One region of the Stenotrophomonas sp. YJH_SMC_91 genome, then DNA from elsewhere that is predicted to be linked to it. Evidence: riboswitches for the same ligand, from Rfam matches in the RefSeq annotation. Region 1 holds a riboswitch; the other holds the start of a gene.
What was found. A riboswitch is a leader RNA that binds a small molecule or an ion and turns the genes downstream of it on or off. The one in region 1 is predicted to bind glycine.

Region 1 (4,153 bases):
CATTGCCGTTGGCATCGGTCTTGGTGACCACCACCTTCATGCCGCACATCTGCGCCGAGGCCGGGTTGGTGCCGTGCGCCGAATCGGGGATCAGGCAGATGTCGCGGTGGCCTTCGCCGCGCGAGCGGTGGTAGGCGCGGATCGCCAGCAGGCCGGCGTACTCGCCCTGTGCGCCGGAGTTCGGCTGCAGGCTGACCGCGTCGTAGCCGGTGCATTCGACCAGCATCGCTTCCAGCGTGTCGATCAGTTCCTTGTAGCCCAGCGCCTGGTCGGCCGGCACCAGCGGGTGGATCTGCGAGAACTCCGGCCAGGTCACCGGGATCATCTCGGCGGTGGCGTTGAGCTTCATGGTGCACGAACCCAGCGGGATCATCGTGCGGTCCATCGCCAGGTCCTTGTCGGCCAGCGAACGCAGGTAGCGCAGCAGTTCGTGCTCGCTGTGGTGGGTGTTGAACACCGGGTGGGTCAGGAACGCGGACTGGCGCAGCAGGCCGGCCGGCAGCGCGTCGGCGGTGCTGGCATCCAGCGCGTCGACGTCCAGCGAGGCACCGAACACCGCAGCCACGGCGACGATGTCGGCGCGGGTGGTGGTCTCGTCCAGGCTGATGCCGACCGAGTCGCTGTCGATCGCGCGCAGGTTGTAACCGGTGGCGCGTGCTTTGGCATGGATTTCATCGGCATGCACGCCGGTGACGTGCAGGGTGTCGAAGAAGTCGCCACCGACCTTCACGCCGGCATTGCGCAGCGCTGCGGCCAGGATCGAGGCCAGTCGATGGGTGCGGCGGGCAATGCGGGTGAGGCCTTCCGGGCCGTGGTAAACGGCGTACATCGAGGCCATCACCGCCAGCAGCACCTGCGCGGTACAGATGTTGGAGGTGGCCTTCTCGCGGCGGATGTGCTGTTCGCGGGTCTGCAGGGTCAGGCGGTAGGCCGGGTTGCCCTGGGCATCGATCGAAACGCCGATCAGGCGGCCCGGCATCGAGCGCTTGTAGGCGTCACGGCAGGCCATGAAGGCGGCGTGCGGGCCACCGAAGCCGAACGGCACGCCGAAACGCTGGCTGTTGCCGACCACGATGTCCGCGCCCCATTCGCCCGGGGCGGCCAGCAGGGTCAGTGCCAACAGGTCGGTGGCCACGGCCACCAGGCCGCCACGTGCGTGCACAGCGTCGACCAGCGCCTTGTAGTCGCCGACCTGGCCGAAGGTATCCGGGTACTGCAGCAGCAGGCCGAAGGCTTCCGACTCCAGCGCTTCGGCCGGGGTGCCGACGCGCAGCACGATGCCCATCGGCTCGGCGCGCGTGCGCAGCAGTTCCAGGGTCTGCGGGTGCACGGCGTCGTGCACGAAGAAGGTGTCCGACTTCGACTTGGCCGAACGCTTGGCCAGGGTCATCGCTTCGGCGGCGGCGGTGGCTTCGTCCAGCAGCGAGGCGTTGGCGATTTCCATGCCGGTCAGGTCGGCGCACAGGGTCTGGAAGTTGATCAGCGCTTCCATGCGGCCCTGCGAGATTTCCGCCTGGTACGGGGTGTAGGCGGTGTACCACGCCGGGTTTTCCAGGATGTTGCGCAGGATCACGTTCGGCGTGTGGGTACCGTAGTAACCCTGGCCGATGAAGCTGCGCAGCACGGTGTTCTTGTCGGCGATCGCACGGATCTTCGCCAGTGCCTGCACTTCGGTCATCGACTCCGGCAGTGCCAGCGGTGCCGGCGACTTGATCTTGGCCGGCACGATGGCGTCGGTCATCGCATCCAGCGACGCGTGGCCGACGACGTCGAGCATCTGCGCGATCTCGGCGTCGTTGGGGCCGATGTGGCGCTCGACGAACGCGTTGTGGTGCTCGAGCTCACGCAGGGAAGGGGTGTTCTGGGACATGGCGAAGGATCCGTCAGGAAAGGGCACACGCACGGGCACAAGCCGCCGGTCGGCGGTCTGCGGGGCGCCCCTCTGTCCTTTTGCCTGAGAGTTTAAAAGCGCGGCGGACCGCAGCTTCGTGCCCCTTCGGCGCCGGATCGAACCGGTCTCTCCAGAGTTGTGTTACGGGTGGTATCGGGCCTGAGCGATTACGGGCGTTGCGCCTTCGGCAGCGGTGTTCCGCTTCTCCCACCGTGTTGCCCGCCGATTATAGCCCGTTGCGGGCGCGGCGGCCGCCTTCGGACCTGGCGGCCGCGCCTGAATGGCCGATGGCCCGTCCGTGCGTTTTGTGCACTGCTGCATGGCATCAGGCGCATTCCCCACCTATGATGGGCGGATACCCGAATTCATCTGGCGCCGTCCCTGCTGCAGGGGACCGGCGCCCGCCGTGCGTGCCGCGCATGGCCCTGCCGGACGCCTTTCCCATGACCGCCGCTGTTGCTCCCTCCACCCGCCGCATGGCCCTGCTGCTCGCCGGCCTGGCCATGTTCGGTCCGTTCTCGATCGACACCATCTTCCCCGCGTTCCCGCAGCTGGCCCAGCGCCTGGCGGTGGACGAAGTGGCGGTGCAGCAGACCATCAGCGTGTACCTGCTGTTCTACGGCCTGATGAGCCTGGCGCACGGTCCGCTGTCCGACGCCTGGGGCCGCAAGCGGGTGATCCTCGGTGGCCTGGTGGTGTTCGTCGGCGCTTCGGTCGGCTGCGCGCTGTCCACCGACCTGACCACGCTGCTGGCGTTCCGTGCGCTGCAGGGCCTGTCAGCAGGCGTCGGCATGATCGTCGGCCGCGCGGTGATCCGCGACCTGTACCACGGCCACGATGCGCAGCGCCTGATGAGCCAGGTATCGATGCTGTTCGGCATCGCTCCGGCCATCGCACCGATCATTGGCGGCTGGATCCTGCTCAGTGGCGCCGGCTGGCCACTGATTTTCTGGTTCCTGGTGGTGTTTGCGCTGCTCCTGCTGGCGGCCACCGCACGCTACCTGCCGGAAACCCATCCGGTGGAGGCACGGGTGCCGTTGTCGCCGCGCGTGCTGCTGCGTGATTACGTGCGCATCGGTTTCAACCCGCGGTTCCTGCGCCTGGCGCTGGCCGGCAGCATCGGTTTCGGCGGCATTTTCCTGTACATCTCCTCGGCGCCGGTGTTCGTGATGCAGCACCTGCATCTGGGCGAGGGTGGTTTTGCCTGGCTGTTCATCCCCACCATCGGCGGCATGACCACCGGCTCGTTCCTGTCCGGGCGCATGGCCGGGCACACCACGCCCACCCGCCAGGTGTCCATTGGTTTCGGCCTGTGTGCGCTGTCGGTGCTGCTGAATGTCGGCTACGTGGCGCTGTCGCCGCAGTTCGTGCTGCCGTGGGCGGTGCTGCCGATCTTCCTGGGTGGCATGGGCATGGCGCTGATCTTCCCGATCCTGGCGCTGGCGGTGCTGGACATGTACCCGCACCAGCGCGGCCTGGCCTCGTCGCTGCAGGCCTTCGTGCAGCTGATGATCAGCACGGTGGTGGCCGGCGTGGTGTCGCCGCTGCTCAGCGCCAGCCCGCTGCACCTGGCGCTGGGGCAGGCCGCGTTCTTCGCCGCCGGCTTCGTGTTCTGGTACTGGGAACACCAGCGTGAACGCGCGGCACAGGCGGCCTGCACGGGCCATTGAGCAGCGCGCAGGGGTAGGGCCGGCCGCTTTGCCCGCAACGCTTGCGAAGAGGAACGACCGGACTAGGCTGGGCACTCCAGCCAGCCGGTGCGTGGATGCACGACAGCCAGCCAATCCGATGTCGTTGCATGAGGTTCCCCATGGCTGCGCAGCAGACCTACCGCCTGTTCGAGGTGGCGCTGAAGGAGCGCCGCGTTCTTTCCCCTTCCCTTGACCGCATGGTGTTCACCGGTGCCGACGTGGCGCGGATGAAGACCGAAGGCCCTGACCAGCGCATCAAGGTGTTCTTCCCCTTGCCCGGCCAGGAGGTGCCGCAGGTCCCCAGCGGTGAAGACTGGTACCCACGCTACCGGGCCCTGCCGGACGACAAGCGCCCGCCGATGCGTACCTACACCATCCGCCAGTTGCGCGCCGAGCAGGGCGAGGTCGACGTCGATTTCGTCATCCATGGCGAAACCGGCCCCGCCTCGCGCTGGGCCATGCACGCCCGCCCTGGCGACCGCGTGGTGCTGCTGGCCCCGGACGCCGACTGTGCCGGGAGCAGCGAGGGCTGGGAGTGGAAGCCACCGGCCGGTGTCGGCCAGGTGCTGCT
Region 2 (4,153 bases), on a different contig from region 1:
ACCCGGACCTGGATGGCAGCTTCAGGATCGACAAGGGCCTGCGCATTGCCCGTGGCCTGCTGCGCGACATCAACAAGCTGGGCCTGCCGGCCGGCGTCGAGTTCCTCGACGTGATCTCGCCGCAGTACATTGCCGATCTGGTGGCCTGGGGTGCCATTGGTGCGCGCACCACCGAAAGCCAGGTGCATCGCGAACTGGCCTCGGGACTGTCGTGCCCGGTTGGTTTCAAGAACGGCACCGATGGCAACGTAAAGATCGCCGCCGACGCGGTGGGTGCGGCCTCCAATCCGCATCACTTCCTGTCGGTCACCAAGCAGGGCGGCACCGCCATCGTGTCGACCACCGGCAACCCGGATTGCCATGTGATCCTGCGCGGCGGCAAGCAGCCGAACTACGATGCGGGCAGCGTCGCCGAGGCCTGCCAGGCGCTGGCCAAGGCCAAGCTGCCGACCCGCCTGATGATCGACGCCAGCCATGCCAACAGCCTGAAGAACCCGGACAACCAGCCGAAGGTGATCGAGGACATCGCCGTTCAGTTGGAAGACGGTGAACAGCGCATCGTCGGTGTGATGATCGAGAGCCATCTGATCGGTGGTCGCCAGGAACTGGTGGAAGGCCAACCGCTGGTCTACGGGCAGAGCATCACCGATGGCTGCATCGACTGGGACACCACCGTGACGGTGCTGGAGCGACTGGCCGCGGCCGTGCGCGCCCGTCGCGAAGTGAAGGTGTCCGAAGCCGCTTGAGTGCGGCACGTGTGTGGATGGCGGCCAGCGCCTGCGGGGGTGCGGCCGCGATCAGGGCCGGTCGGAGTTGGAGACCGGCCCATCTGCACCGGCGATGCGCCTGGCGCTGCGCATGAGCGACAGCGCCAGGTACATCGCCGGGGTGGTGCGGATTCCGCCGCGCGAACCTCAATGCACTTCGTCGTGGTACACGAACTTCGGCATTTCCCAGCGGTAGTGGATCGCCAGCAGGCGCAGCGCGAAGCCGCCGCCGAGGCAGCACAGGATCGCGGTGGCGTCGGCCACGCCCCAGTGCAGCAGCAACAGGTAGGCCGCGCCGGTCAGCAGCGCGATGATCGCGTACAGCTCCTTCTGGAAGATCAGCGGCACCTCGTTGCAGAGGATGTCGCGCAGCACGCCGCCGAACGCGCCGGTCAGCATGCCGGCGATCAGCACGATCGGCATCGCATGGCCGGCTTCGCGCGCAATCGAGCAGCCGATCAGGGTGAAGGCGATCAGGCCCAGGCCATCGAGCACCAGGAAGGTGCGGCGGAAGTGGTGCATCCAGCGCGCCACCCAGGTGGCGATCAGCGCCGCGCACACGGTGAACCCCAGGTACTCGGGATGCTTCACCCAGCCCAGCGGGTAGTGGCCGAGCAGGATGTCGCGCAGTGAACCACCACCGAGTGCGGTGACGCAGGCGATCATGACCACGCCGAACAGGTCCATGCGGCGGCGGCCGGCGGACAGCGCGCCGGTCATGGCTTCGGCGGAAATGGCGATCAGGTAGATGATGGACAGCAACATGGGGCAGGCTCCGGGCGCGGTGGGGCCGGCCATGCGCGGACGCCGCCATTGCCTGCGCAATGACGGAATGACGATGACCGGTGCCGCTCCCGCTGTCCTTTTGCCTGAGAGTTCAGCGGCATGGGCCGCGTGCCCCTTCGGCGGATCGTCCCGGGCATGCCCGGTGACCTCTCTCCAGCTCGGCGAGTCGAATGCATGGTTGGTGGGATTCCGGCCCACCGGCCTGAGCGATCATGGGAGCCTGCGCCTTCGGCGGGCGCCAGCGCGGCGCCTCTCTCCTGCATTCGGGCGCCAGTATATCCGCTGCAGTGCAGCACGGCATAATCCGGGCATGGCCCCGTCCCTCCGCCCGTGGTTCCTGTACCTGCTCGAATGCCGCGATGGCAGCTATTACGCCGGCATCAGCACCGACGTGGACGCGCGTTTCGCCGCCCACCAGGCTGGCAAGGGCGCGCGCTACACCCGGGCCCGGCCGCCGCTGCGGGTGCTGGCCGTGCGCGAGTACCCGGACCGGGCCGCCGCCTCGCGGGCCGAATGGCAGCTCAAGCAGCAGCCGCGGGAACGCAAGCTGGCCTGGCTGCAGGCGGTGGATGCCGGGTCCCTGTAGATCCATGGCATACATGGATGCCTCTGTGCCGCCATGCGATGATCGCCCAGCCCTCAGCGCTGGAGACCCGGATGTCCACCGTCGCCCTGTTGTTCGCTCTCTCCGCGTCAACCAGTCCCGCTGCCGACCCGGCCACCCTCGCGGCCATCGAAGCCACCTGCCATGACTACGTCGACGGCCAGCTGGAGGCCGACCCGCAGCGCGTCGCCCGCTCCCTGCACCCGGACCTGGCCAAGCGCGCGGTCCTCGGCGATACGCCCGACGAGCGGCTGGGCCTGCGCCGCATGTCGAAGGAAGAACTGGTCTCGTTGACAAAGCAGGGCGCACTGAAAACCCCGAAGGATCAATGGGACCGCCGCTGCACGGTGCTGGACGTGACCGGCAATGCCGCCTCGGTGCGATTGGAAACGCCGTGGTTCGTCGATTACTTCCACATGGGGCGCTTCGACCAGCGCTGGGTCATCGTCAACGCGTTGTGGTACCCGAAACCGAAGGCGAAGTGAGCACGATGCGTGCCGCCGGTAAGGCATGGGTCTCCGTCGTCGTACTGGCCGCCGGCATCGCACTGCTGCCTGGCCTGCTGTACCTGCTCGGGCTTGCCCTGGTGGGCGGTTGGCCGAAGCCAGCAGACCGTGCGCCCAGTGGTGTGGCTGCGTGCAGCAGTGAACCGCGAACAGGATTTCAGCCGATGAATCCCTGGAGTTTCGCCGCGCAGTTCTTCTACGACGACGCGATGAAGAAGAAGGTGCCAGAGGTGGAACGGGAGGCGTTCTGGATTGCCCGCCGCCATCTTTGGCGGCAGCCACGGCACGACATGCTGCGCTGGCATCTGAGCAGCACGGCACTGACGATCTGGATTACCCGCAACTGGAGTGCCGCGCAGATTGCCGACACCGCAAGGAAGGAGGACTTCTGCCGCGCATGGTCGAAACGGCGGGTGCCCGGCGGCCCGATGAAGCGGTAGATCCACGCCATGCATGGATGATGTTGACGGAGTCAGAGCCCTTTCCTGCGGAGAGGGGACGGACCGCGCGGCAGCCGGCCAGCGGCCGGCACTACCGTCGGGGTCGCCGGTCTTCCTGGTCATCACCGAAGATGATGCGCGCGCTGCGCTGGTAGCTCCAGTACGCCACGGCCCAGTTCAGCAGCACTACGATGCGGTTGCGGAAGCCGATCAGGAAGAACACGTGCGCGGCCAGCCAGAACCACCAGGCCAGCACGCCCGACAGCTGCAGGCGCCCCAGGTGCACGATCGCGGCCATGCGACCGATGGTGGCCAGGTTGCCGTAGTCGGCGTACTTGAACGGGCCGGGCTCGGGCTTGCCGTGCAGGCGTGAGCGGATCACCTCGGCCACGTATTTGCCCATCTGCTTGGCAGCGGGTGCCACGCCGGGTACCGGCTTGCCGTCGGCCTGGCTCAGTGCGGCCAGGTCACCGGCCACGAACAGCTCCGGGTGATCGGGCAGGGTCAGGTCCGGTTGCACCGGCACGCGGCCGGCGCGGTCCAGCGGCACGTCCAGCGTGCGCGCCAGCGGTGAAGCGGCCACGCCGGCGGCCCAGACCACGGTGCGGGCCGGTATGAACTGGTCACCGAGCGTAAAGCCCTGGCTGTCGATGTCGCTCACCGGGGTACCGGTCAGCACTTCCACGCCCAGCTTTTCCAGCTGGCGGCGTGCTTTCAGCGAAAGTACTTCCGGGAAGGAGGACAGCACGCGCGGGCCGGCCTCGACCAGCCGCACCTTGGCGCTGGCCGGGTCGATGTGGCGGAATTCGTTGCGCAACGTATGCCGCGCGATCTCGGCCAGGGTGCCGGCCAGTTCAACACCGGTGGGACCGCCACCGACCACCGCGAAGCTCAGCCATGCGGCCTTCTTCGCCGGGTCCGGTTCCGCCTCGGCGCGCTCGAACGCCAGCAGCAGCTTGCGGCGCAGCGCGATCGCATCGTCCAGCGTCTTCAGGCCGGGGGCATCATCGGCCCACTGGTCGTTGCCGAAGTAGGCGTGGGTGGCGCCGG

Region 2: it holds a riboswitch for glycine, as region 1 does, so the genes downstream of both, AC5P5X_RS08815 (trimeric intracellular cation channel family protein) here and gcvP (aminomethyl-transferring glycine dehydrogenase) in region 1, are expected to answer to the same signal.

Annotation. Positions count from the first base shown of each region.
Region 1 covers NZ_JCAFRT010000001.1:413,679-417,831, forward strand. Annotated here, with positions in the region: gene gcvP (aminomethyl-transferring glycine dehydrogenase) at 1-1,870, opposite strand, end outside; glycine riboswitch at 1,933-2,035, opposite strand; gene AC5P5X_RS01790 (multidrug effflux MFS transporter) at 2,335-3,561, shown strand; gene AC5P5X_RS01795 (siderophore-interacting protein) at 3,702-4,153, shown strand, end outside.
Region 2 covers NZ_JCAFRT010000005.1:71,119-75,271, reverse strand. Annotated here, with positions in the region: gene AC5P5X_RS08820 (3-deoxy-7-phosphoheptulonate synthase) at 1-746, shown strand, start outside; gene AC5P5X_RS08815 (trimeric intracellular cation channel family protein) at 915-1,532, opposite strand; glycine riboswitch at 1,615-1,720, opposite strand; glycine riboswitch at 1,734-1,823, opposite strand; gene AC5P5X_RS08810 (GIY-YIG nuclease family protein) at 1,864-2,139, shown strand; gene AC5P5X_RS08805 (nuclear transport factor 2 family protein) at 2,211-2,642, shown strand; gene AC5P5X_RS08800 (hypothetical protein) at 2,648-3,103, shown strand; gene AC5P5X_RS08795 (NAD(P)/FAD-dependent oxidoreductase) at 3,195-4,153, opposite strand, start outside.